DNA from 3 places in the Marinicrinis lubricantis genome. Region 2 is predicted to be linked to each of the others. Evidence: predicted binding sites of a transcription regulator. Region 2 holds the regulator's gene; each other region holds the start of a gene.
The links. The regulator Rex, encoded in region 2, represses fermentation and respiration genes when NADH is low (regulators of the CRP and FNR family bind a similar motif). The targets are predictions, from matches to a motif close to TTGTGAAATATTTCACAA.
Positions count from the first base shown of each region.

Region 1: the regulator Rex is predicted to act here: its motif matches at 6,386-6,403, upstream of nirB (nitrite reductase large subunit NirB).
Region 3: the regulator Rex is predicted to act here: its motif matches at 1,688-1,705, upstream of nadA (quinolinate synthase NadA).

Region 1 is NZ_JBHSQV010000026.1:12,189-20,277, forward strand. It holds gene ACFPXP_RS03230 (DoxX family membrane protein) at 1-484, opposite strand, end outside; gene ACFPXP_RS03235 (hypothetical protein) at 786-995, opposite strand; gene ACFPXP_RS03240 (lysylphosphatidylglycerol synthase transmembrane domain-containing protein) at 1,269-2,186, shown strand; gene ACFPXP_RS03245 (glycosyltransferase family 4 protein) at 2,183-3,388, shown strand; gene ACFPXP_RS03250 (TetR/AcrR family transcriptional regulator) at 3,562-4,143, shown strand; gene ACFPXP_RS03255 (YhgE/Pip family protein) at 4,249-6,252, shown strand; gene nirB (nitrite reductase large subunit NirB) at 6,512-8,089, shown strand, end outside.
Region 2 is NZ_JBHSQV010000035.1:110,916-119,004, reverse strand. It holds gene panC (pantoate--beta-alanine ligase) at 1-280, shown strand, start outside; gene panD (aspartate 1-decarboxylase) at 357-740, shown strand; gene ACFPXP_RS06480 (tetratricopeptide repeat protein) at 880-1,521, shown strand; gene dinG (ATP-dependent DNA helicase DinG) at 1,605-4,487, shown strand; gene ACFPXP_RS06470 (redox-sensing transcriptional repressor Rex) at 4,491-5,111, shown strand; gene ACFPXP_RS06465 (DUF3052 domain-containing protein) at 5,157-5,555, shown strand; gene ACFPXP_RS06460 (inorganic phosphate transporter) at 5,663-6,715, opposite strand; gene ACFPXP_RS06455 (DUF47 domain-containing protein) at 6,660-7,283, opposite strand; gene ACFPXP_RS06450 (amidohydrolase) at 7,653-8,089, shown strand, end outside.
Region 3 is NZ_JBHSQV010000151.1:5,776-13,864, reverse strand. It holds gene nadB (L-aspartate oxidase) at 1-492, opposite strand, end outside; gene nadA (quinolinate synthase NadA) at 652-1,593, opposite strand; gene ftsH (ATP-dependent zinc metalloprotease FtsH) at 1,850-3,928, opposite strand; gene hpt (hypoxanthine phosphoribosyltransferase) at 4,099-4,638, opposite strand; gene tilS (tRNA lysidine(34) synthetase TilS) at 4,657-6,066, opposite strand; gene ACFPXP_RS11830 (serine/threonine protein kinase) at 6,084-7,019, opposite strand; gene ACFPXP_RS11825 (hypothetical protein) at 6,979-7,746, opposite strand; gene ACFPXP_RS11820 (aminoglycoside N(3)-acetyltransferase) at 7,879-8,089, opposite strand, start outside.

The sequences.
Region 1 (8,089 bases), on a different contig from region 2:
AGTCCAGCATGTAGAAAGCACCCATATGATCGATGGCTAACGCGAAGATGACGAGAATACCGATAGCAGCGGCTTTATTGGCCAGATGGTACGGGATCAGCAGCAGCACGATAACTGCAATACCCAGCCAAGTCTGCAGCGTATTCGCTTCAATGTCCGGTGCGAGCACGCTGTGATTCAGTAAGCCGAGCGCGAACGAGGCGGCCGTTCCCCATTTTAATAATGTAAACGTATATTTACGGTACGAATCCAGCTTTCTTTCGATTCTTTGCAGCGGTGTCCACTTAGTCAGGACCGCATCCAATTGGGGCAGCAAACCAAGAATGAAGGCGACCAATAGACTTAATCCGAGAAAGGTCGGGGACAAGATGTGATCCAGGTTTTCTTTTATCGGTTCTGCCTCATTAAACCATTTGACATGGGCGAAGGCAGGTGTGGTGGTCAGAAAAAAGATGGCTAATATTGCGGTTGTTTTCTTCAGCATGTGTATCACCTCAGGGAACTTTGTGAATTTTGTAACAAGTTATATTCAGATTGTAACATACTTTTAACGTTTTGTTGTGAAAAAAATCACATTATTCATTTATTTTTTTGAATTTATGTCAAAATCGAGAACGGATCAATATCCTTCATAGAGATTTCCTGAGGCTGGATACGATGGGGATCACCTTGACATTCTGGTTTGCCCGGCGGCATGCTGTCTGAGTATAGATGAAATGGGGTATAATGAAGCCATACATCAAGGTGATGATTACAATCGAAGTCTAAACGGAAAGTTTTCGTCTTTAAGTTACCACAAGAAAAATCACTAATGCGACAATAGACAACACTCCGGCAGCAACATATACAAGGCTAAGCCGCAAAATATTCCCTTTTGTCCGTTTCATGTAATCTGGGTTTTCCTTGTTTTGTTGAATGTTTCCGATGACGATCGTTGCTACTGCCGACAGCACACAAAGAAGTAGGATCGACCCGTAAATAAGCCATTCATTCATATGTAACCCGCTCCTGTTTTGAAATCTGTTGATGATTTCATCATACCATACGAGTTTTATTTTGGTATAGGTTTGTTCGTCACAAATCAACAATATACCCTTTGCAAAACAAATGGATTGTAATATAGTGGAGAAAGTGAAATTTCCATGAGATGAATACATTTCTTTTTTTAGCTGAAGTTTTCGCAGTTTCCGCGTATGCGGCTAGCATTTGTTATGAAAAATAGAGTAATAAGCAAACAGGCGACCTTTGCTTGGATGGGAGGGCTAGTGATGAAATTGAAGGGTAAAAAATTTTGGCTGTTTGCGGTCAATTCCCTTCTGCTCGTTGTAGCCTTTTATTTTTTGTTCACCCATATGAATATGAAGCTGTCAGATATATGGCGCTTTTTACTGAATGCGAATCGTTGGTTTTATTTATCCTTAATTGTGTTCACGATCTTCTTAGTGATGCAGGCATGGAATTGGGTTCAAATCCTAAATCATCCTGGTCGGCTGATCGCCCAAACACGGGGCTTACTCATTTACATCAATTCGCAGTTCGCCAAATACATCCCTGGAGGCGTATGGAATTATGTCGGCAGGGTCTATATGACTAGTCAGGCCGGTGTTGCCATCCCCCATCAAATGCTGACGCTGTTTTATGAAAATGTGCTGCTTGTGTTGGCAGCTGCCGTATATGCCGTTTATTTGCTATACTTATTAAATATGCTGACATTAACGGGACTTATTTTGTCAGCCGCCGCCTTCGTTTTGTTTTATATTTTTTACACACCACTTACAGGGTGGACGGAAAAGCAGTTAAGAAGGTTTAAAAAATTCAAGAATTTGCAGCTCTCACTGCCAAGGAAATCATTTTTTACCTTTTTAGGATACTTCTTAGTCAGCCATTTTATTATGGGGCTTGCGTATTGGATGCTGCTGAAGAGCTTTGGTCTACAGGATGTATCACTGTTCTACGCGGCGGGAACCTTTGCTCTGGCCTGGCTTGTCGGTTTGATGAGTCCACTGCCGGGCGGAATTGGTGTCCGGGAAGGCTTTCTTATCTACTTGCTGCAGTTCCAGGTTCCGCTGGATTTGGCAACGCAGATCTCCATTATCACAAGGATTTGGAATATTATTAGCGAATTGTTATTTTTCATTCTCATGAACGGCTTTGCATTATTGAAGAAGGGTTGGAAACAAATATGAGAAAAAAGAATGTGCTGCTGGTGACAGGCAATTTTCCTCCGGGAATCGGCGGCATGCAAAGCTATTATCACAATTTATGCTTGGAATCCAAACATCAAATTACAGTGCTGGCTCCGCATTATCCGGATGACGAAGCGTTCGATGCGAAGCAGCCTTACGATATTATTCGAGGACGTTTCTTTCAAAATGAGAGCATACAGCCAAGCGGATGGGGACGCATGTTCCGCATGGCGAAGAAGACGATTGAGGAGCGCAGCATTGATATTACGATTTATGGATATGTGCTGATTGGATTCGTCGGCTGGCTTCTCAGTGTGTTTGGCGGACATAAATATATGGTCTCTACACATGGAAAGGACATGCTGGAGTTTAAGAAAATTCCGGTTCTGCGGACCTTGACCAAAATGATTTTAAAGCGAGCAGACGGAGTGCTGACGAACAGTGAATATACTCGAAACCTGGTTGAGGAATACGGAGTGCCGCGTTCGAAAATTCATATTGTCAATCCGGGCGTGGAGGAGCATTTTGAAATTCGTGAAAAGGACCCTGTGCTTGTCGAGCGATTTGGGTTGAAGGATAAATTTGTGATGATGACGCTGAGCCGTCTCGTTCGCCGTAAAGGTCACGACATGGTCATTCAGGCGATGCCTGAGATTCTAAAACAAATTCCTGAAGCGGTCTATTTGATTGTCGGGGACGGACCGGAGAAGGAACGATTGCAGCAGCTCGCACAGAGCTGTGGTGTGCAGAACGCGGTTATTTTTGCTGGACGAGCTTCGGATGGGGAAGAAATTCATAAATTTTATAATACGTGCGATTTATTCATTATGGCCAGCCGCCACCTGAAGGTGAAGGGCGACGTTGAAGGGTTCGGAATTGTGTTTCTTGAGGCCTCCTGCTGCGGCAAACCAGTGGTTGCAGGTAACTCGGGAGGCATTGCAGAAGCGGTTCTGCATAATGAAACGGGTCTGCTCATCGATCCGAATTCGGTGGAGGATATCAGTTCATCTGTCATCAAATTGTACAAGGATGACGAGCTTCGGGAAAGACTCGTTGATCGGGCTTACAAAAGAGCGAAGAGCGAATTTAAGTACAGTTATTTAGCCTCCATCATGGACAGCTGTATTTCGATGATTTGCGATAAAGTCAGACCGACCGGAAGATCAGCGAAAGTGAAGGAATCGAAGCATTTGCGTGTATAATGTAAGAAAGTGAGCCGAGAGGTTCACTTTTTTTTGCATGCGGTTCATATCGTGACTTTCCTCACAAAATAACACTTGAAAAGATTTGTGATGTGGAGTAGAATGTCTGTCATGGAAACCAACTGACTAAATTTGATTTTTGGTCATTATTGTTCGCATCAGGAGGTGAGTTTGTGAAAGGAACGGACCGAAAGCAGTGGATATTGGATGCAGCGCTGAAGTCGTTCGCCATGTTCGGCTACAAGGCGACGACGATGGAACAGGTAGCCAAAATTGCGAAGGTCGGTAAAGGAACCATCTACACATTCTTTACGACGAAGGAGCAACTATTTGATGAAATCATTCATCAAGTGATTATGGAAATGAAGGAGCTTGCCGATCACACGATTGACCGAAACCTGCCTTTTCTGGAAAATTTGCATCGGGTGCTTTATGGTATGCTCGATTTTAGAGAGAAGCATGAGCTGACGATACGATTATCCTATGAAGTACAGGATATGGGGACACCGATGGCCAAAGAAGGTATGCTGAAGGTTGAGAAGGCGATCCGGGCTTATATTCAAAAAGAGATCGAGCGTGCGATTGAACGCAGGGAGATTAAAGAATGCGATCCTCAGGTGACAGCCTTCGTTATTTTGAAATTGTACGTTGCCCTTGTCTCAGACTGGTCTAAGACGAACGAACCGCTTTCGAAAGAGCAGATTTCCGGAATCTTTAAACTATATTTGGCGGAAGGGCTAGAAATCAAAACATAATTTTTTTTTGCATGAAAATGACTAAATATCCGATTTGGTCACTCGGTTCGATAGTATAACTTGGCTTCATCAGATTAAACATAGAGGCAAGAGGAGGAAGACAGTATGAGAAATTGGAGTGGAAAGCTGGAATGGGCATCCATCATAAAAAACAAAAAAGTTCTCATTCCGGTCATAGCCGTTTTATTCGTACCTTTACTGTATAGTTCTTTGTTTTTGTGGGCGTTCTGGGACCCATACGCTAAGATGGATGTCATTCCGGTAGCGATAGTCAATGAGGATCTGGGTGCCGAGCTGAACGGCGAAGAGATTCATATTGGTTCCGATCTGGTGGAACAATTGAAGCAAAATGAAGAGTTTCAGTGGGTATTTACGGATCATCAGGAAGCCCAGGAAGGAATGGAAGAAAACGAATATTACATGGAAATTCGTATCCCGGCTGATTTTTCCAGCCGTGCGGCATCTGTGATGGATGAGCAGCCTGTGAAAGCACAGCTGCAATTTATTCCGAACGAGTCGTACAACTTCTTGTCGGCCCAAATCGGAGGAACAGCTGTGAAGGAGCTGCGGACAAAGCTGTCGGAGCAACTGTCCGAGGCCTATGCGGAAGCGATCTTCCAGAATGTTACGGCTTTGGCGCAGGGCTTATCGCAAGCGGCAGACGGTGCCCAGCGAATTTACAACGGAACGGAAGAGCTGTCTGCGGGAGCAGAACAGATCGATACGTATTTGAGCGAACTGTCTGCCGCCTCGGCTTCTTTAAGAGCGGGTTCGGGAGAACTTCAGTCTGGTGTAACACAGCTTCAGACCGGAACGACCCAGCTTCAAACGGGAACCGAGCAGCTGTCCAGCGGCTTAGAGCAGCTTAACGGCAAGCATCAGCAAATCATTACGGGCGGTGAGCAGCTCCAGCAGGGGCTCCAGCAAATGCAAGACAGCCTTACGTCCGCTGAGAGTCAGATGAGTCAGCTTCAGACGGGAGCAGGTCAGCTCGCTGAAGGCCTTGCCCAGTGGATGGATGCGCATCCTGAACTGGCTGACGATGCATCGCTTCAATCGTTCTTGAAATATAGTCAGCAGATCGCAGCCGGAATTGACCGAACGGCGCAAGGACAGTCGGATTTGAAGAATGGGCTGGAACAAGCAAACAGCAGCACCGGCACCTTGGTGGACGGAATGAAGCAGTTCGGCAGCAAGCTGAGCGAAGCATATGAGGGAAGTACAGGGGTTGTCTCTGGTGTTCAGCAGTTGGCCACAGGCGAGAATAAGCTGCTTCAAGGCGTGAAGGAATATGCGGCAGGAGTCGATACGTACACGACGGGTGTCGATCAGTTAGCCCAAGGCAGCGGCAGTCTGCGGGATGGCAGTGATCAGCTGGTTCAGGGTGCGGATGAGCTGTATACGAAGCTTGCGGATGCGGTAGAGCAAACGTCCGCTATTCATGGCAGTGATCCTCTGTATAAGATGGTGGCGAATCCGGTAGAAATCCAGGAACAGAAGTTTACGCAGGTACCGAACTATGGAACAGGTTTCGCGCCATACTTCATATCCCTCGGATTGTTCGTCGGCGCTTTGCTTTTCACCATCGTATTTAATGTGAAAAAGCCCGTATCCGAACCGAAGAGCGGTTGGAGTTGGTTTTTGGGTAAATGGTCCGTCTTAGCTCCGATTGGCATCATTCAAGCGCTCCTTGTAGATGTCATCGTGCTTGGTATTCTGAAGCTCGAAGTGCAGAGTGTATGGCAGTTTATCGGACTTAGCATGCTGACGAGCCTTACCTTCATGGCATTGATTCAATTTTTAGTTACGATCTTTGCGGATGCCGGACGTTTTTTGGCCATCATTATTTTGATTTTGCAGTTAACGACAAGCGCGGGCACATTCCCGTTGGAGCTCATTCCGAACTTCCTGCAGCATTTTAATAAGCTGTTGCCAATGACGTATTCGGTATTTGGCTTCAAAGCAGCGATCTCCAGCGGCAATACGGGACAGTTCTGGGATAACGTCATGGTTCTGTTGGTATTCGCTGTCGTGCTTGCGGCATTGACGTTCGTTTATTTGACGGTGGTGAAAAAGAAATCCGGTACGGTCACCGAACAGACCGTGTAAAGATGAAAGGGAAGGGCGGCCAATAGGCCGCCTTTTTTAATGAGGAAATAGACATATGAATGAGAGGTGCGTCCGTCTTCAAGTACCTGCATGTCATAAATTGTTCAAAACTTTCGTGATGGTTCCGTTTACATTGTGATTTATTTCACAAAAATGATGTCCATCTCTCGTTATAATTAGAAGCATCAAAGAGCAAGAACACGAAATTCAGTCCTTTGCTTTTGCCGAGCATAAGGCCTTAATAGAGGAGTGTTGAATCATGACTGCACCGAAAGAAAAGCTGGTTGTCGTAGGGAACGGGATGGCAGGCATCGGAACATTGGAACAAATATTAAAGCTGACAGACCGATTCGACGTGACCGTATTCGGCAGTGAGCCGTACCCGAATTACAATCGCATTCAGTTGTCCTATGTACTGGAAGGAAGCAAGAAGGTCGAAGATATCATATTAAATCCGCTTGAATGGTACGAAGAGAATGGAATTGAACTGTACATCGGCACGGTGGTAGAACGTATTGATACGAATCGCAAAGTCGTTTTAACCGAGCAGGGGGAAGCCTTCCATTATGATCACTTGATATTGGCAACAGGCTCCAAGCCTTTCATTCTGCCCATTCCCGGCGCAGAGCTTGATGGTGTCGTCGGTTTTCGTGATATCCAAGATTGTGAAAAAATGCGCGAGGCTGCAAGGACAGTTCGTAAGGCCGCTGTCATTGGCGGTGGATTGCTTGGGCTGGAGGCAGCCAAAGGACTTGTCCAACTCGGGATGGAAGTCACGGTCGTTCATCTGATGGACAAATTGATGGAGAGACAGCTGGATGGCCGTGCCGCACGCATGCTGAAGGAGGAGCTTGAACGACAAGGCATTGCTTTTATGCTGGAGACGCAGACGAAGGAGCTTGTCGGAGATACACGGGTGACCGGCTTGAAATTTGCGGATGGACATGTGCTGGAAGCTGAACTGGTCGTCATGGCTGTCGGTATTGCACCGAATATTGACATCGCGCGAAAAAGCGGCTTGATGGTGAACCGGGGGATCGTTGTAGATGATGTTATGCGAACGAGCGAACCGAATATTTACGCAGTCGGTGAATGCTGTGAGCATAGAGAAATATGTTATGGGCTTGTTGCCCCATTGTTTGAACAAGGCGGAGTGCTGGCAAAGCATCTCGCTGGATTGAATCCAGAGCCTTACAAGGGCTCGACCGTTTCCACGAAGCTGAAGATATCGGGTGTCGATGTGTTCTCCGCCGGTCAATTTATCGAATCGGAAGAGCATCAAGTGCTGACCGTTCAGGATGACTGGAAGGGTACGTACAAGAAGGTGCTGCTCAAGGATCGAAAGGTTGTCGGGGCCGTACTGTTCGGTGATGTCACCGATGCAATGGTGCTGGACAAATGGGTAAAGAACGCATCGGAAATGACACAGGATATGTACGACAGCATCTTCGACGGAGGAACCTGCTGCTCCGGCGACAAAAAGGCAGGCCTATCGGTTGAGGCGATGGATGACAGCGAGATCGTATGCGGCTGCAATGGAGTGACGAAGGGGACGATTGTAGAAGTTATTCAAGCGAACAGTTTTACCACGGTGGAAGAAATTAAGAAGTGCACGGGCGCAACGCGCAGCTGCGGAGGCTGTAAGCCGATGGTTGAACAAATTTTGGCTTATGTGTTAGGTGACGAATTCGAAGGCGGCAGCGCCAAGGAAACGATTTGTGCTTGTACCGACTGCACGCGCGACGAGGTGGTTGAAGCGATTCGCGAGAAGAAGCTGACCCATGTGAAAGAGGTTATGATCGTATTGGGTTGGATCAATCCGGAAGGATGTTCGAAG
Region 2 (8,089 bases):
ACAAGCGGTTGTACTGTCGCAATCCTTATCAGCATTGAATGATTGGCTGCAAGAGCGCACTCTGACCTTAGAGCAGATTCGAAACCGGCTTACCGAGCAAATATCGAAAGCGCCCCTGGCACATATTGATTATGTCGAGATATTGAAATATCCAGAGCTGGAACCGCCTGAAGAAGGTCAGATGCTCGCTCAAATGACAGGGAAATATATTGCCGCCTTAGCTGTGAAATTTGGCGCCACCCGTTTGATCGATAACCATATTTTCACGCTGCAGCCGTAATGCTTGTGATTGAAAACATACGACCAACATACAGGACATCATCATGTGAGACATGAACATAAAAGGGGGACTACCCATGTATTTGACGATGATGAAATCGAAAATTCACCGAGCAACCGTGACTGAAGCGAATTTGAACTATATTGGCAGCATTACGATTGATCAGGACTTAATGGAAGCCACTGACATTTTGCCGAATGAGAAAGTGCAAATCGTGAACAACTACAATGGAGCGCGATTGGAGACTTATGTCATTCCAGGTCCTCGCGGTTCAGGCGTCATCTGCCTAAACGGTGCTGCTGCACGACTTGTGCAGCCGGGCGACACGGTCATTATCATCTCATATGAATGGATGACAAAGGAAGAAGCGCGGAATCATCAGCCTAAGGTTGCTTTTGTCAATGAGCGCAATCAGGTGGAGAGACTTGTTCAGGAGGAACCTCATTCCACGACAGTTTAAGTGTTGAAACACATGTCAATGTTCCCTTAGGCGGCGGTGTAAGATGGATGAATGAAAAACAGTCCCAGAGCAAAGACTGATTACACGGGCTGCTAAAAGGGCAGTACTGAGCTCAGTCTCGTTCTAAGGGGGCACAGTCATGTTTAAGCAGTTATTCGCAGCGATGAATGAGGTATTAGAGGAGATTGCCAGCCAGTATGCCTCCGCAAGTCAGGAGAAAAGGCAGGAACTGGACGAGAAATTAGCGGTTCTTCGTTCGATGAGCGATGTTTGTATCGAAGAATGGCTTGATTTTGAGGAAAAAATATCGAAGCTCAACCCGCTTAAAATGGCATCACCCTCCACGTTGTATGTCCCTGTAACTAATGACATGATGTTTCCGCTGCAGGAGGCCTCAAGAACTCATTATGAGCGAGGACAAGGTTATTTTGAACTGATGATGTACCGTCATGCCATAGGGGAGATGGAGCAGGTTCTATCGATGCAGCCGGATTTTTTGCCGGCCAGACTGTTTCTGGGACTAAGCTGTCTGCATGAAGGACAGCTAAACGACGCCTATCGCCATTTTCAATTAATTACATCGGTTGCTGAAGAACCTTCAATTAAAGCCATTTCGTTCAATGCCATGGGCTGTATTCATGCACAAAAAGCCAATGCAGAACAGGCGCAGCAGTTTTTTTCGATGGCGGAACAGCTGGACCCATCCTTAAAAGAACCGATCACCGATATTGATTTGAATTTGCCGCAAAAGGTTTTGTATAATTCAGGACTTATCCAATAATTTTGTATTTCCACAGCCGTCCATTCTTTGGTATCCTTATATAGAAATGTTGTGGTGTAAGCTGAAAGGAATGGACCCGAAACATGAAATATGCAGTTATGGATTTTGAAACAACAGGTCCTCTGCAGCAGGACGAAATTATACAAATCGGTCTTGTCGTTGTAGAACAGGATCAAATTATAGATAAATACAATACATTCGTGAAACCGAAGGCATCTATACCGGAATCCGTTACCCAATTAACCGGGATTACGGATGACATGGTGAAGGATGCGCCATCGATCGAGGATGCGATAGCAGATATGCTGCCGTATCTTGAACAATCGATTTTCGTCGCACATCATGCCGCATTTGATCTGGGATTTTTGCAAAGAGCCCTTGATCAATGCGGTTATTCTCCATTCTCTGGCCTTGTGCTGGATACGATGGATCTGCTTCGCTTCTTATATCCTGATCTTCCAAGCCTTCAATTGTCGATGGTTTCTTCTGCGCTGGGGGTGCCTCATCTTGAACCGCATAAAGCGGACAGTGACGCAGAAGCGACTGCGCTGATCTTCATACAATGTATACAGAAGCTGAATCAGCTGCCCTATTTGACCGTTCAGAGACTTTCTTATCTTTTTGACGAGCCCGCCGCTCAGCTCTCTGACTTGAAGTGGTGGATCGATCAGCTGCTGTTTCTAAAGGAAACTCAGGGTGACTTGGAAGAATCGACATTAAGTTACCGGCAGTTCGCTTTAAATGTCGAGGATTGGGCAGATGAAATGCCTGAGAGCACGGCAGAGCCCATCGAGGAAACGTTCGAAGCGTTCTACGAACAAATGAGAGACAATCTGAAGCAAAAATTTGCGAAATATGAAGAGCGGGAAGCGCAGACGGAAATGATCCGGCAGGTGATGGAAGCTTTCGCCGAAGAAAAGCATCTCATCGTTGAAGCAGGAACAGGTACCGGCAAATCATTAGGTTACTTAATCCCATCCATCTATTACAGCCTGAAAAATCAAGAGAAAGTGGCTATCAGTACGCATACCATCAATTTGCAGGAGCAAATTAAGCAAAGAGATCTTCCGCTGCTGCACGAAATTTCTCCACACCCTTTCCACGCCGCTGTATTAAAAGGCAGATCCCATTATCTATGCTTAAGAAAGTTTGAGCAGAAAATAAATCTAAAGGATTATGATGCAAATAGGGAGCAGGTGCTGTTAGCGGCTCAAATGATCGTCTGGCTTGGAGAGACGAAGATTGGGGATGAAGAAGAAATTCACCTGGGGCAAAGAGGCGCCGATTTCTGGCAAAGCGTGGCAAGCGACACAGATTCATGTTTGAACCGTTCTTGTCCTTGGTTCCGCAAATGCTTCTACCATCGAGCCCGCAATGATGCACAAAAGGCCGATGTTGTGATTACGAATCATTCGCTGCTTTTCACCGATCAGAAAGCGGATCATCGAATTTTACCAGCCTATCAGTCGTTAATTATTGATGAGGCGCATCAGTTTGACGAGACGGCAGGTAAGCATCTGGGTATCCAAATCAATTATTTTTCGTTATCGCATGCCTTGAACTGGCTGTATAAGGATGCTTACCAGGGAAAGCTGATCACCTTAAAAAGCTTGTTAGAGAATAACGGTCACGAGAAGTCGGAGACATGGGTCGATTTGATCGAACAATCGATACAGCGAATTGAGAAAATCAAGGAGCATTGGGAAGAGTTCCATCACATGTTATATCAGCATTGGGTATCTCCTCAGGAAACAGCTGCCGCACAGGAAACGGGGCAAATCGTAGTTCGTTTTAAACCGTCGGAGCCTCCGAAGGAGTGGGAACTCCTTCGGACCATCGAAGATAATATCCATGCGGACAGCGGTGAATTGATCAAGTCGCTCCAGCGTTTGATGGAGGAACTGAAGGAAGAAGCAGGGGATTTTGAGCTTCAAAGCTTAATTACGGATTTGAACGGATCATATAAGGATATTGTACGGTGCAGGGACGACCTTCGATTTTTCGTTAAGATGAAAAATACGAATGATGTATATTGGCTCGAGGCAAATGTGCAGTATCGGCATAAGTCGATTCAATTGTACACGGTCCCTGTCGATGTCAGCATGATGCTGAAGGAAATGTTTTTTGATGCGAAGGACAGCATTGTAATGACTTCGGCGACTCTTAGTGTCAATCAAAACTTCGAGTATGTGAAGGAACAGGTAGGCTTAAGCGGCTTTGCAGAGAAGAATAAGCTGCAGACCGTTCAGCTGCCCTCTCCTTTTAATTATAGAAAAAATGTATTGGTATGCATTCCTCGTGATTTTCCAAAATTGAAGGGGATTGCAGGAGAGAAGGAGTTCGCTCTCGAATTAATACAATCACTCTCTGAAGTCGCTCAAGTAACAGACGGACGCATGCTCGTGTTATTCACTTCGTACCGTATGCTGAAAATGGTTCATGGCGGCTTGAAGGAAAAGCTGCAAGGAACAGGCATACAAGTGCTTGGTCAAGGGGTAGACAGCAATAACCGCAGCAAGCTGACCAAATGGTTTACAGACAGCCCGAATTGTGTACTTCTTGGGACAAGCAGCTTCTGGGAAGGCGTAGACATTCCAGGGGACGATCTAAGCTGCTTATGTATCGTACGGCTGCCGTTCCAGCCGCCGAATCATCCCGTAGCGGAAGCGAAATCGGACTTCCTAAAACAGCAGAATAAAAATCCATTTATGCATTACTCGGTTCCGCAGGCCGTCATACGCTTTAAGCAAGGCTTCGGCAGATTGATCCGCACATCATCAGATCGCGGCGTTGTCATTATTTATGATACACGAGTGATTGACACCTATTATGGAAAACACTTTTTATATTCATTGCCGGGACCTAAAATCGAGCATATGTCGAAGCAGCAGATGATTCATCGAGTGAAGGAATGGTTTGACGAGGAGAAAGAGGTTCAACCGGATGTTATGAAAGAAGGGCGGTAGTTCATGAAAGAGATGAAAATTTCTGAGGCTGTTGTCAGGCGGCTTCCGATCTATCTTCGGTATTTAAACGAACTGAGAATGAGTGAGGTACAGACCGTTTCTTCGCAAGAGCTGGGGCAGCGTTTAAATTTAAATCCCGCACAAATTCGTAAAGATCTCGCCTACTTCGGTGAGTTCGGCAAGAAAGGCATTGGTTATGACGTCGGTTATTTAATCGAGAAAATACGTCATATCTTAAAGCTGGATCAAGTCATTCCTGTGGCGTTGGTTGGAGCGGGGAACTTAGGGCATGCACTGTGCAATTACAATACGTATTTGAAAAATACGATGAAGATTACCGCTGTTTTCGATGCATCTCCGAATAAAATAGGGACACAGATTAACCAATTGACGGTACTGCCAATGGACAAGCTGAGCGAGACCGTCAATGAACAGAAAATTCGTGTCGGCATTATCACGGTTCCTTCGGCTGTCGCTCAACATGTAGCGGATCAATTTGTACAGGCGGGGATTGAAGCGATTCTTAACTTTGCGCCAACGATTATTAAGGTTCCTTCCCATATCCGCATTCATCAAGCCGATTTTACCGCTGAGCTCCACAGCTTGGCGTATTATTTGGATTGAGTTTCTTGGCGATTCTACAACAAGACGGACTGGAGGACAAATGTCATGCATCCCTTATTGAAAAAGCTGCAGTACAAGGAAGAAGGGCCGATGCTCATCGTGGGCAGCCCGCAACAATTTGCAGGGACGATGAAGGAATTGGCTCCTTACGAGATTCATACCGAACCTAAAGAAGATCATTACAACTTCATTCTTATTTTTGTGAAGTCTCAGCACGAGGTTGAGCAATATGCCGGAATGGCGGTAGAGCGTCTGCATTCAGATGGAGTGCTGTGGTTCGCTTATCCGAAGAAGACATCGAAGAAGTATGAAGCGGATATTCATCGGGATCGTGGGTGGGATGCGCTGAACTGTCTGAATTATACCGGAGTCCGTCAGATCGCGATTGATGAGGACTGGTCGGCACTTCGCTTCAGACATAAGGATTTGATAAAATCCAAGTAGGAACAAAACGGGATCGAACGATGGTTATACTCATTAAAGAATATAAAAAAGGCTGTCATACATCGCAGCGCCTTACCCTGCGTATCGATGTATGACAGCCTTTCGTTTTATTCTAAGAATTGAAGAAGTTGGTAAATGAGAAAAGCCATAATGGCTGTTCCCGGTAATGTTAACACCCAAGCATATACAATTTTTCCGGCGACATTCCATCGAACAGAATTCACACGGTTGGACAATCCGACACCGATAATGGAACCGGTAATCGTATGTGTCGAGCTGACGGGAAGACCAATCTTCGCTACACCTGTCAAAATAATGGCTGCAGCCGTTTCGGCGGCGAATCCGTGGATCGATTCGAGCTTGGTTAATTTGGTTCCCATCGTCGCAATTACCTTCTTGCCACCGATTGCAGTACCTAGTGCGATCGCCAGACCGCAAGAGGTGATGACCCAGAATGGAATGTCGCTTTCCATCGTTAACCCGCCTACATTACCTGCAACTAAGGCGAGCATGATAATCCCCATCGCTTTCTGAGCATCGGATGCCCCGTGACTGAACGCCATGAAGGAAACGGAGAGAAGCTGAAGGATATTGAAAGATCTTTTTACTTTGGACGGCGATAAATTCCCAGCAATCAGCTGCAATATTTTCATGATGACAAATGCAAAAAGTGCGCCTAGTACAGGGGAAACGAGAAGGCCGATTAATACCTTAATCAATCCTCCTGAAACGAGCACATCGAATCCTCCGTAAGAAACGGATGCCCCCACCATGGCTCCGATTAATGAATGCGAGGCGCTGATCGGCATGCCGACCATGGTCATAATAATATTCCATATAATCGATGCGATAAGCAGTGAGACAACAACCAGCAGTGTGATCGAGTCTGGATTGACGATACCTTTACTAATCATTTTAGCCACCGCGGTGAAAGCGAATGCTCCGACTAAGTTCAGCACGGCGGCGAGCAATACAGCCTGATATGGCTTCAGCACTCGGGTACCGACAACCGTTGCAATGGCATTAGCCGAATCATTCCAGCCGTTCGTAAAGTCGAACAACAAGGCTAGAACGATAATAATGATAACGATCAGGGACAAACCTTCAACCATAACGGAGAACCACGCTTTCAAGGATATCTGCAACGTCCTCGCAGGCATCGGTGGTTTCTTCCAGACGTTCATAGATTTCCTTTAGTTTAAAGTCTGTATATGGATCTTTCGGATCGCTGAAAATTTCCCGAATGCCATCCCGCATTAATTTATCTGCCTGATTTTCCAAGTCGTTGATGACGACAGTATGTTCATGAATTTGCATATATTTCTTTTTGGACAGCAGTTTAAACGCTTCTAGAATGTGCTCGCAAGAGGATACAAGAATTTCGGTGAATCCTTTCATATAATCATCGGAAGCACTGACATTTAAATATTCGAAGCGTGCCATGGTGGCTTCAATTCCGTCGATGACATCGTCGACTTTTACAGCCAGTTCCATAATATCTTCTCGATCGAGAGGAGTTAAGAATACTTGATTCAATCGTTTGAAAATTTGGTGCGTGATGTCATCGCCCTTACTTTCTAATTCCTTAATGGAGGCAACGTATGCGTTAGGCTCCTTTTCACCCATCAAAGCAGTCCGAAACATTTGAGCGCCTTTCAGCGTATTCTCAGCAGACTGCAGCAACAGGTTCAAAAATTCATCATCATTTTTCCTGCCGAAAAAAAGCATCGTATGTAAGCTCCCCTTCTATATTAAGAATCTTACTCTTGCCATTCATCTCATAAATTATTACAGTATTACCAAGGGTTGGACCTCCTTATTGGACAATTTATGAAGAATGGCCACCCTGAAAAATTTATCATAATACGACATAAATCACAATGAAATATTCATGAAAAATTTACATTCTATCGTCAGTTTTTAGTGATCCATGTAAGGATATACCGTATTTTGGTGAAACAAGATGGTTTCTACCTTTTGGCGAATGTATTGTTTGTCATTCAGTTGATTTTCATACTCAAGAAATGTACATTGGTAAAGATGGTATGAATGACTAATAATGAATGTAATGGATTTAATAAAAAGCAGGTGAAACGAATGGGTAAGTGGTTAATTAAAAATGGTACGTTTCTGACGATGGACGAGAAGAGACCGATGATCAAAGGATCTATGGTCATTGAGGATGACAGGATAAAAGAACTGACGAATCAGAACGTTATCGATGAATCTGTTTTTAGTGAAATTGTGGACGGGACCGGGAAGTTATTTATGCCGGGATTAGTGAATACGCATAATCATGCCGCGATGTCTCTGCTTCGCGGTATTGGCGACGATTTAGCGCTGCAGGTATGGCTGCAGGAGAAGATGTGGCCGAATGAAGCCAAATTCACGGCACAGGACGTAAAATGGGGCAGTTTGCTTTCGATCACGGAGATGATTAAAAGCGGTACAACGAGCTTTGTCGACATGTATGATCATATGGACGAGGTGGCAAAAGCGGTAGAGGAAGCGGGAATGAGAGCGAGACTCACTCG
Region 3 (8,089 bases), on a different contig from region 2:
GTTCCACATCTCAATTCGCGGATGCTGTTTCGCTTTCTCTAGAAGCGACCGAACGATTTCGGCACCTGTCGCATCACCATGTGCATGCAGTATTCTTCGCTGGCTGTGTGCGCCTTCCTTCGTTAAAGCCAGCTCACCATTCTCCTCGTCAAATTGAGTTCCAAGCTCCATGAGGCTCTTCACCCCTTGCGGGCCTTCGTGAACCAATATATCTACAGCCTCTTCCGAGCAGAGACCGGCTCCTGCAAATAGGGTATCCTCACGATGATATTCCGGAGAATCCTCATCAGAGATCACTGCGGCAATTCCCCCCTGCGCATAGCGCGTATTGCTGTCGAGCAGTGACTTCTTCGTAATCATCAGCACACGGTGGTGCTCGGCTGCTTTAATTGCAGTATAAAGGCCAGCGATTCCTGCTCCAATCACCACTACATCGGTTTCAATCCGCGGCAGAGAGGACAACTGAAAATTCGCCAAATAACGAGGAATCATCGAATCCATCATACATTACGCTCCATTCTATCAACCATTTCTCACTGCTCTTCATGATTTGTGGTTCATCTCTAAAAGGCATATGTACAGAAAAAAGCAGAGATTCGGGATCATCCCTATGCTGAACCTCTGCCTTACTTCATTTTAGACTATAAAAGTTTAGACGGTCACTTCCAGCATCCGTTCGAGAGAAAGACGTGCTTTGTCCGCGATTTGAGGTGGCACATAGATTTGAGGCTGCATCGTCTCCAGACAGCGCACAAGCTTTTTCAGGTTGTTTACCTTCATATTCGGACATACAAGAAACTTGCTTGCAAAATGAAACGTTTTGTCCGGGCTGTCCTTGCGCAGTTGATATCCGGTACCGTCCTCGGTGCCTACAATAAATTCCTTCACATCGGATTCACGGCAGTACTTAATAATCGCCGTTGTACTTCCCACGAAATCAGCCATCTCAACGACTTCCGGACGGCATTCAGGATGGACAACAAATTGAGCATTTGGATATTGTTTTCTCATTTCTACGACATCTTTGACCGTCAGCATATCATGAGTATTGCAATACCCTTCCCAAAGAATCATCTTCTTATCGGTATGCTGCTGCACATAATGACCTAGATTTTTGTCCGGCACCCAAATGATTTCATCCGATTCTACGGATTGGATTACTTTTACCGCATTCGCGGAGGTACAGCAAATATCCGTTTCCGCTTTAATCTCTGCAGAAGAGTTAATGTACGTGACAACCGTCGCATTCGGATGCTTCTGCTTCAGCTGACGCAAGCCTTCCACGTTCACCATATCAGCCATCGGACAGCCTGCCCGCTCATCAGGAATGATTACCGTCTTGTTCGGAGCCAAAATCTTTGCGCTCTCTCCCATAAAGTGCACTCCGCAAAATACGATGACATCTGCATCGGTTTCGGCAGCCTTTTGCGCTAGCAAAAAAGAATCTCCACGAAAATCAGCCACTTCTTGTATTTCATCCCTTTGGTAATAATGGGCAAGGATAATGGCATTACGCTCTTTCTTCAGCTGAAGAAGTCGTTCCTTCAACCCTTGGTTCCGCTGTGCTTTGGCTTCTGCAGCTAAAGCTTCCATGTGCTTACCTCCTTAGGAAATACAAATTGCCCTCAAGCTCATTGCATTCTCATACCCCAGAACCTCTTTATGTCCTGTACTGCACCTTCATCGCTTGAGCAATTATTCACAATCTTGTTTACAAAGGATTGAAAGTCTTGCATAAGTTCGAAGTTAACATCCTTAATTTACAGTACCTTTACGAAGGTGTCAACGTGAAAACAGAACAAAAATCCGGATTTCACATGTGAAATCCGGATTTAGCTTCACCCAGGTGTTATTCACTTTTCTTATCGTCATCTTGCTTTGCTGCATCATCGGCATTTTGATCTGCCGTATCGTCAGCATCCTGCTTTTTCGGCTCTTCTGCTTCCGGCTTCGCCGCTGGTTCTTGCTCTGCTGCGCCTTCCGGTTTTTCTTGTACAGACCCGATTTTGTTCGAAGATTCATTCTCCTGCTTTTGAATGTTAACCTTCATTTCATCCTTCTTCGGTTCGAAAGCATCGATCCGTTCCCGAATGTTCTTTTCCAGCTTTCCAGTCTCCAACAATTCATAGATCTGGTCTTTATCGAGCGTTTCAAGTTCCATCAGCTTATTGGCGATGAGATGTACTTGATCCGCATGCTTCGTCAAGATTTCTTTCGCTTGGTCATAGCAAGCGCGAATCATCGTTTGAAGCTCTTTATCGATTTCATACGCAATCTGATCGCTGTAGTTTTGCTCATGATGGAGATCACGGCCCAAGAATACTTGACCTTGCGTATTGCCGAACTGCAGTGGTCCAAGCTTATCGCTCATACCGTATTCCGTAATCATCGCTCGAACGATCGAAGTTGCCTTCTTGAAGTCGTCATATGCGCCCGTACCGATTTCACCGATAAACAGTTCCTCCGATACGCGGCCGCCGAGCAAACCAGTTACGCGGTCAAGCAGCTCGGATTTCGTAGACAGCATCCGGTCTTCTCCATCCTTCGGAATCATCATGGCATATCCACCCGCTCTTCCGCGAGGGACGATCGTTACTTTATGAATGACATCGGCATGTCTGACATGATAGCCGATAATCGTATGTCCTGCTTCATGGTAAGCAACGGTGCGTTTCTCCTTGTCACTGATCACGCGGCTTTTCTTCTGCGTACCGACAATCACACGGTCGAACGCTTCATCCAGCTCCGCCATATCAATGGCCTTTTTATTTCTTCTCGCCGCGATCAATGCCGCTTCGTTCAATAGGTTTTCAAGATCTGCTCCTGTGAAACCTGTCGTATAGCGAGCCAGTACATCAAGGCGAACGTCATCGCCCAAAGGCTTATTTCTGGCATGTACTTTCAGTACCGCCTCGCGCCCTTTCACATCTGGACGGTCGACTGTAATTTGACGGTCAAAACGGCCTGGTCTGAGCAGCGCAGGGTCAAGAATGTCTGGGCGGTTCGTTGCAGCGACGATAATAATCCCTTCGTTCGCTCCAAATCCGTCCATCTCAACGAGCAATTGGTTCAGCGTCTGCTCCCGCTCGTCATGGCCGCCGCCAAGACCAGCGCCCCGTTGACGTCCAACGGCGTCAATCTCGTCAATAAAGATAATACATGGTGCATTTTTCTTCGCATTTTCAAACAAATCACGCACCCGCGAAGCACCGACCCCGACGAACATTTCCACGAAATCGGAACCGCTGATGCTAAAGAAAGGTACGCCCGCTTCTCCCGCCACAGCACGAGCAAGCAAGGTTTTACCGGTTCCCGGAGGACCGTTCAAAAGTACCCCTTTCGGAACTCTCGCACCAAGTGCGGCAAACTTACGGGGATCCTTCAAAAACTCTACGACCTCAACCAATTCCTGCTTTTCTTCATCAGCTCCGGCTACGTCATTGAACGTGACCCGCTTTTTCTCTTCATTATATAAGCGAGCGCGGCTTTTGCCGAAATTCATGACTTTGCCTCCGCCGCCTTGAGCTTGATTTAGCAAGAAGAAGAATAAAATAAAGATAATGACAAACGGAATGATGGATGTCAGGAAGCTTAGCCAAATGCTGTCTCCTTCCATTTTCTCAACTACCGTCTGTACATTGGCCTCTTCCAAGACCTCAAAAACACGGTCTGTAAAAGGAGCATACGTTTCGAATTCCGAACTGCTTGAATCTCCAATGTTCCCATTGGTTTTACCCGCAATATAGTATGAGTACCCGTCGAATTGAACGGTGACCTCGGTCACTCTATTGTCGGCTAGCAAACTGCGGAACTCGTCATATCGGATTTTATTCGTTTGGTCGTTTTGCGTGCTGATAAAGTGTACAATGCCTACGACAACTAGAAATATCAGTAGATAAAATCCGGTATTCCGGATGAATCGATTCATCCCCTACCTCCTCTCGACTGCAAAACAAATTGGTATAGTGCTAAGCCGAAACTTACAAAATCCCAGGTGAAAACGAGGGCGAAGTTGCGGCATATTACAAATTTGAGGCAACTTTGTTTATTGTACCACAGCCAGTATTACGATCTCAATACAGACGGATTCTGCGCCGTTTATCCGCTGTATACCTCTTCCTTCAGCACGCCGATGAATGGCAAATTGCGATATTTTTCCGCGTAATCCAAGCCATATCCGACGACGAACGAATCTGGAAGTTCAAAACCGTAATAATCCGGAGTCAAATCAACGGTTCTTCTGGCCGGCTTGTCAAACAATGTTACAATTTTTACGGAGCTTGCATTTCTTCTTTTTAAAATATCGATGAGATAGCTTAAGGTCAGTCCGCTGTCGATAATATCTTCGACTATAAGGACGTCGCGGTGTTCTACGGTGACATCCAAATCCTTAATGATTTTCACGACACCGGATGATTTCGTGGATTGACCATAGCTTGAAACAGCCATAAAATCCATCTCGAGCGGAATGTTCACTCTTTTGACCAAATCGGCCATGAAGATGAAGGCGCCTTTCAGCACACAGATGACTAGAGGGTTCTTGCCTTCGTATTCTTTGGCAATCGTCTCCCCTAATTCCTGAATCTTAGCTTGAATCTGTTCTTCGCTGTAGAGCACTTCTTTAATGTCATTAAGCAAGTAAAGACCCTCCTAGGTTCATTGTATGAATTCCGGAGTATGGATATGTAATATCCGGCCGGTTGTTGGACGAACTAGAGCATGGGCGGACCTTCGAAGCCCGGGAATCCATAAAATTCGTCCTTCAGCATCCGTTACGATCGGAATGTACCCGCGCTGGGCAGGCGGAATTTTGGCATCAATGAGCATATCTTTTACTTTTTTACTTCCGTTTAATCCAAGCACCTGCATACGATCCCCTGGCTTGCGCGAACGTACATACAGAGGCAAGGATAGCTCATCCAGATCGAAAAAGGCGCTGTAACTCCCGTCCTTCTCGGCATATTCGCCAGGTCCGATGACTTCAAAACGGATCAATAAGTGCTCTCTTCCATCAAGAGAAATTTGGACCGGCCAATCCCATACCTTTACCGAGAATGATTCAGCTTCTGATGGTGAGCTGGTTGTAAATCGTAAACGATCATACTCTTTCATCAGCCAGCAATGCTCACGGATTTGAATGCGAAAATTGGATTTATCATGCCTGCTGCAAGCTAGCCGGATCGACTCAACGGTTTCATAATCTACCTCTATATGCTTATCCAAAGAAAGATAATTTAATATTAGTTTAATCAATCTTCTTTGTAAAGAAGCATGGAAAGCGGACCATTGTGCTTGTTTCAACATTAATCCATCCTTCGTCACGGAGACCGTTTCCGCATATGCCCGCTCCGCCTCCCGCTGTAAATACTGCTCGTCATCTCTGACGATATCCGCCAGTCGGTTTAATGCGGAGGTGATTTCCGGATTAAACTGTTTCAGCTGAGGCATGATGTCAAGACGGATTTGATTGCGAGTATAGGCTCTGCTTGCGTTGCTGCTGTCTTCAGCGAATTCGAATCCATGCTCTTTGCAGAATTGAACGAGCTCCATTTTTTCTATACGAAGCAGAGGCCTCACAAGTTTCACTTTTTGCTGCATTCGCACAGGATGAATTCCAGCCAGCCCTTCAGTACTTGTCCCGCGAAGCATGCGCATCAAGACTGTCTCTGCTTGATCATCCGCGTGGTGGGCTAATGCGATGCAGCTCGTCCCCGTGCGTTCCGCCGTTTCGAACAGGAACCGATACCTAAGCTCCCGTGCCGCATCCTGCAGCCCTTTTCCCGTTTCCCGCATATGCCGTTTAACATCTACCTTTGCATAGTAAAACGGAACATTGTAATACTCTGCAAGCTTGGCGACCATCTGCTGCTCTTCTTCGGATTCCGTTCCCCTTAAGGCATGGTTAACATGCGCGATCGAAAGCCCCAACGCATATTTATCGGCAAGCTGTCTCAGCACGTGAAAAAGGGCCACTGAATCAGGACCGCCTGAGACGGCGACCATGACTCTGTCCCCCTGTTGAAACATCCGATATTGCTCGATCAATTGAACGACTTTCTTCAACATTTCCACTGCACTTCTTTCTATGATGTTTGCGTGACAATCCATAAGACGGAAATAAAGAAAATGACAGATACGATCAAAGCTTTTTTCAACCATTCACCTTTGAAGGGCAAATAACGAACATGCTTGTGCATGAGTTCCTTCCATTCCTGCAGCGCCTGACCAGAGCTGCTGTATTTCCCGCGAATGGCTTTATCGATAAAAGCCGCGAACGGTCTTAGCTCCGGAACCTCCTGTGCTCGCTTGATTAATTGGGAAGGGTGGCGGTTTTGCGGAATTTGCTTGGCGAGCTGTTCCATCTTCCGTTCTGGATCCAACAGATGTACCGCTAATGCGGCGAAAGAGAACAGATCATACGCATCATCCGCTGTTCTGCTTCCCCCATTCCAGTATCCTCGATCATAGATTTCTGTAAACTGCTTAACGGACTTCCCTATTTGGCCTACACCGCCAAAATCGATCAGCTGCGCTCTTCCTTCGGCATCTACCAGTATATTAGCCGGTTTCAAATCGCCGAATATGTATTTACGCTGATGCAGCCTGCAAAGCTGCTGAAGAATTTGCTCGCCGACCGGTCCGAACCATTCCCAGCCTTTCGACTTCATAAATACAGACAGATGCTTCCCTTTGAAGTAGGGCATCACATAAAAAGGGTAGGACTGCCCATTCAGTTCAAAGTCATCCACATCGATTAACCGAAACCTCGAATGGGATGCACCTTGGCTGATGCGTTCAATCGCATTGATCTCTACCTGAAGATCTACTGAATCATGACTCGTTTTTAGAGCAACCCATTTCCCATCCGTACATGCCAAGTAGACAATGCCGTTAGCCCCTTCTCCGAGTACACTATGGATGTCATATCTGCGTCCGTTCCATTTCCCTTGAATCGCAGTGCCTGCCGGCCATCTCGATTTAGACGATATAATCGCTCCACAGTCCTTCTTCATCACCATTTCGTTTACCTCGCGCGTCATGTTCTTCGTTAGCAGGCACACCGGTGATGTACCTGATAACCTCCATCATCGCCGGTCCCGTCGGTGTGGCCCCTTTCATATCCAGCTTATCGAACAGCCTAGGTATGCTTCTCGTATCCTTCGTCCAAGCCATATCCAAAGCCGCATCCTCATTCCATCCTGAACCCGGAAAATGAAATACGGCGATTTCGCTCCGTCCTTCTCTCGCTTGCAGGCTGAGCATCAAATCGTGAATCGCATTCTCGACGGCGCTCAGCTTCGACTTCATACTGGCGCTGGCGTCGATAAGAAGTACAACCTTCAAATCTATTTGTTCACTAAGCTGATCGATGATCTGTACCGCTTTCGCTCGCCGAACAGGATGTAAATCCTCTATGCTGTCGGAGTCCATCATCTGCTTTAATTCTTTTTGAACGGCAATTTGCACCGTACTCATAACGGTCTTTCGCGTTACCATTTGCACCGTCCGGGATAAATCTTGAACCGACACGATTCTGCTCATCCCTCCGCCTGCTTCCGCAATGGACTGTACCTCTTGGGTACCCAGTCTACCAATTTCGCCTTGATCGACGACACCGATCACATTCACAATGATCTCTTCGCTTCTGGCGTGGGCTGCCGCCGCTACAGGGTCCATTCCCACATTCGAGCATCCGTCCGTAATTAAAATGATCTGCTTCATCACACATTCCTCCCGATGGCGAATAGCTTCCTCTCTTTTTCGATAAAAGCAGAGAAAAATTTATTCTCACTCTATGACTCTTTCTATCATCTGTTCATAGTGTTAACCAACGGGAGCAAAACTAGACGTGTTTTCTATTTTTTATTTTATAGATTTTTATGTTCCTCGGTGTTGTTCCATCCAATGCGCCGCATAATCGACAAGCGGTCTCATGCTCATCGCCCGCATCTGTCCGCCGTTCACCTGGGCTTTAGCGACCTCGTTTCCTTCTGCCTCGTAGCTTTGGCCGATCTCTATGAAATCATCCGTATCGAGTGATATATCCGTCCATTCCGTCCATAAGGAGACTCCCTCTTCCGAATGGAGC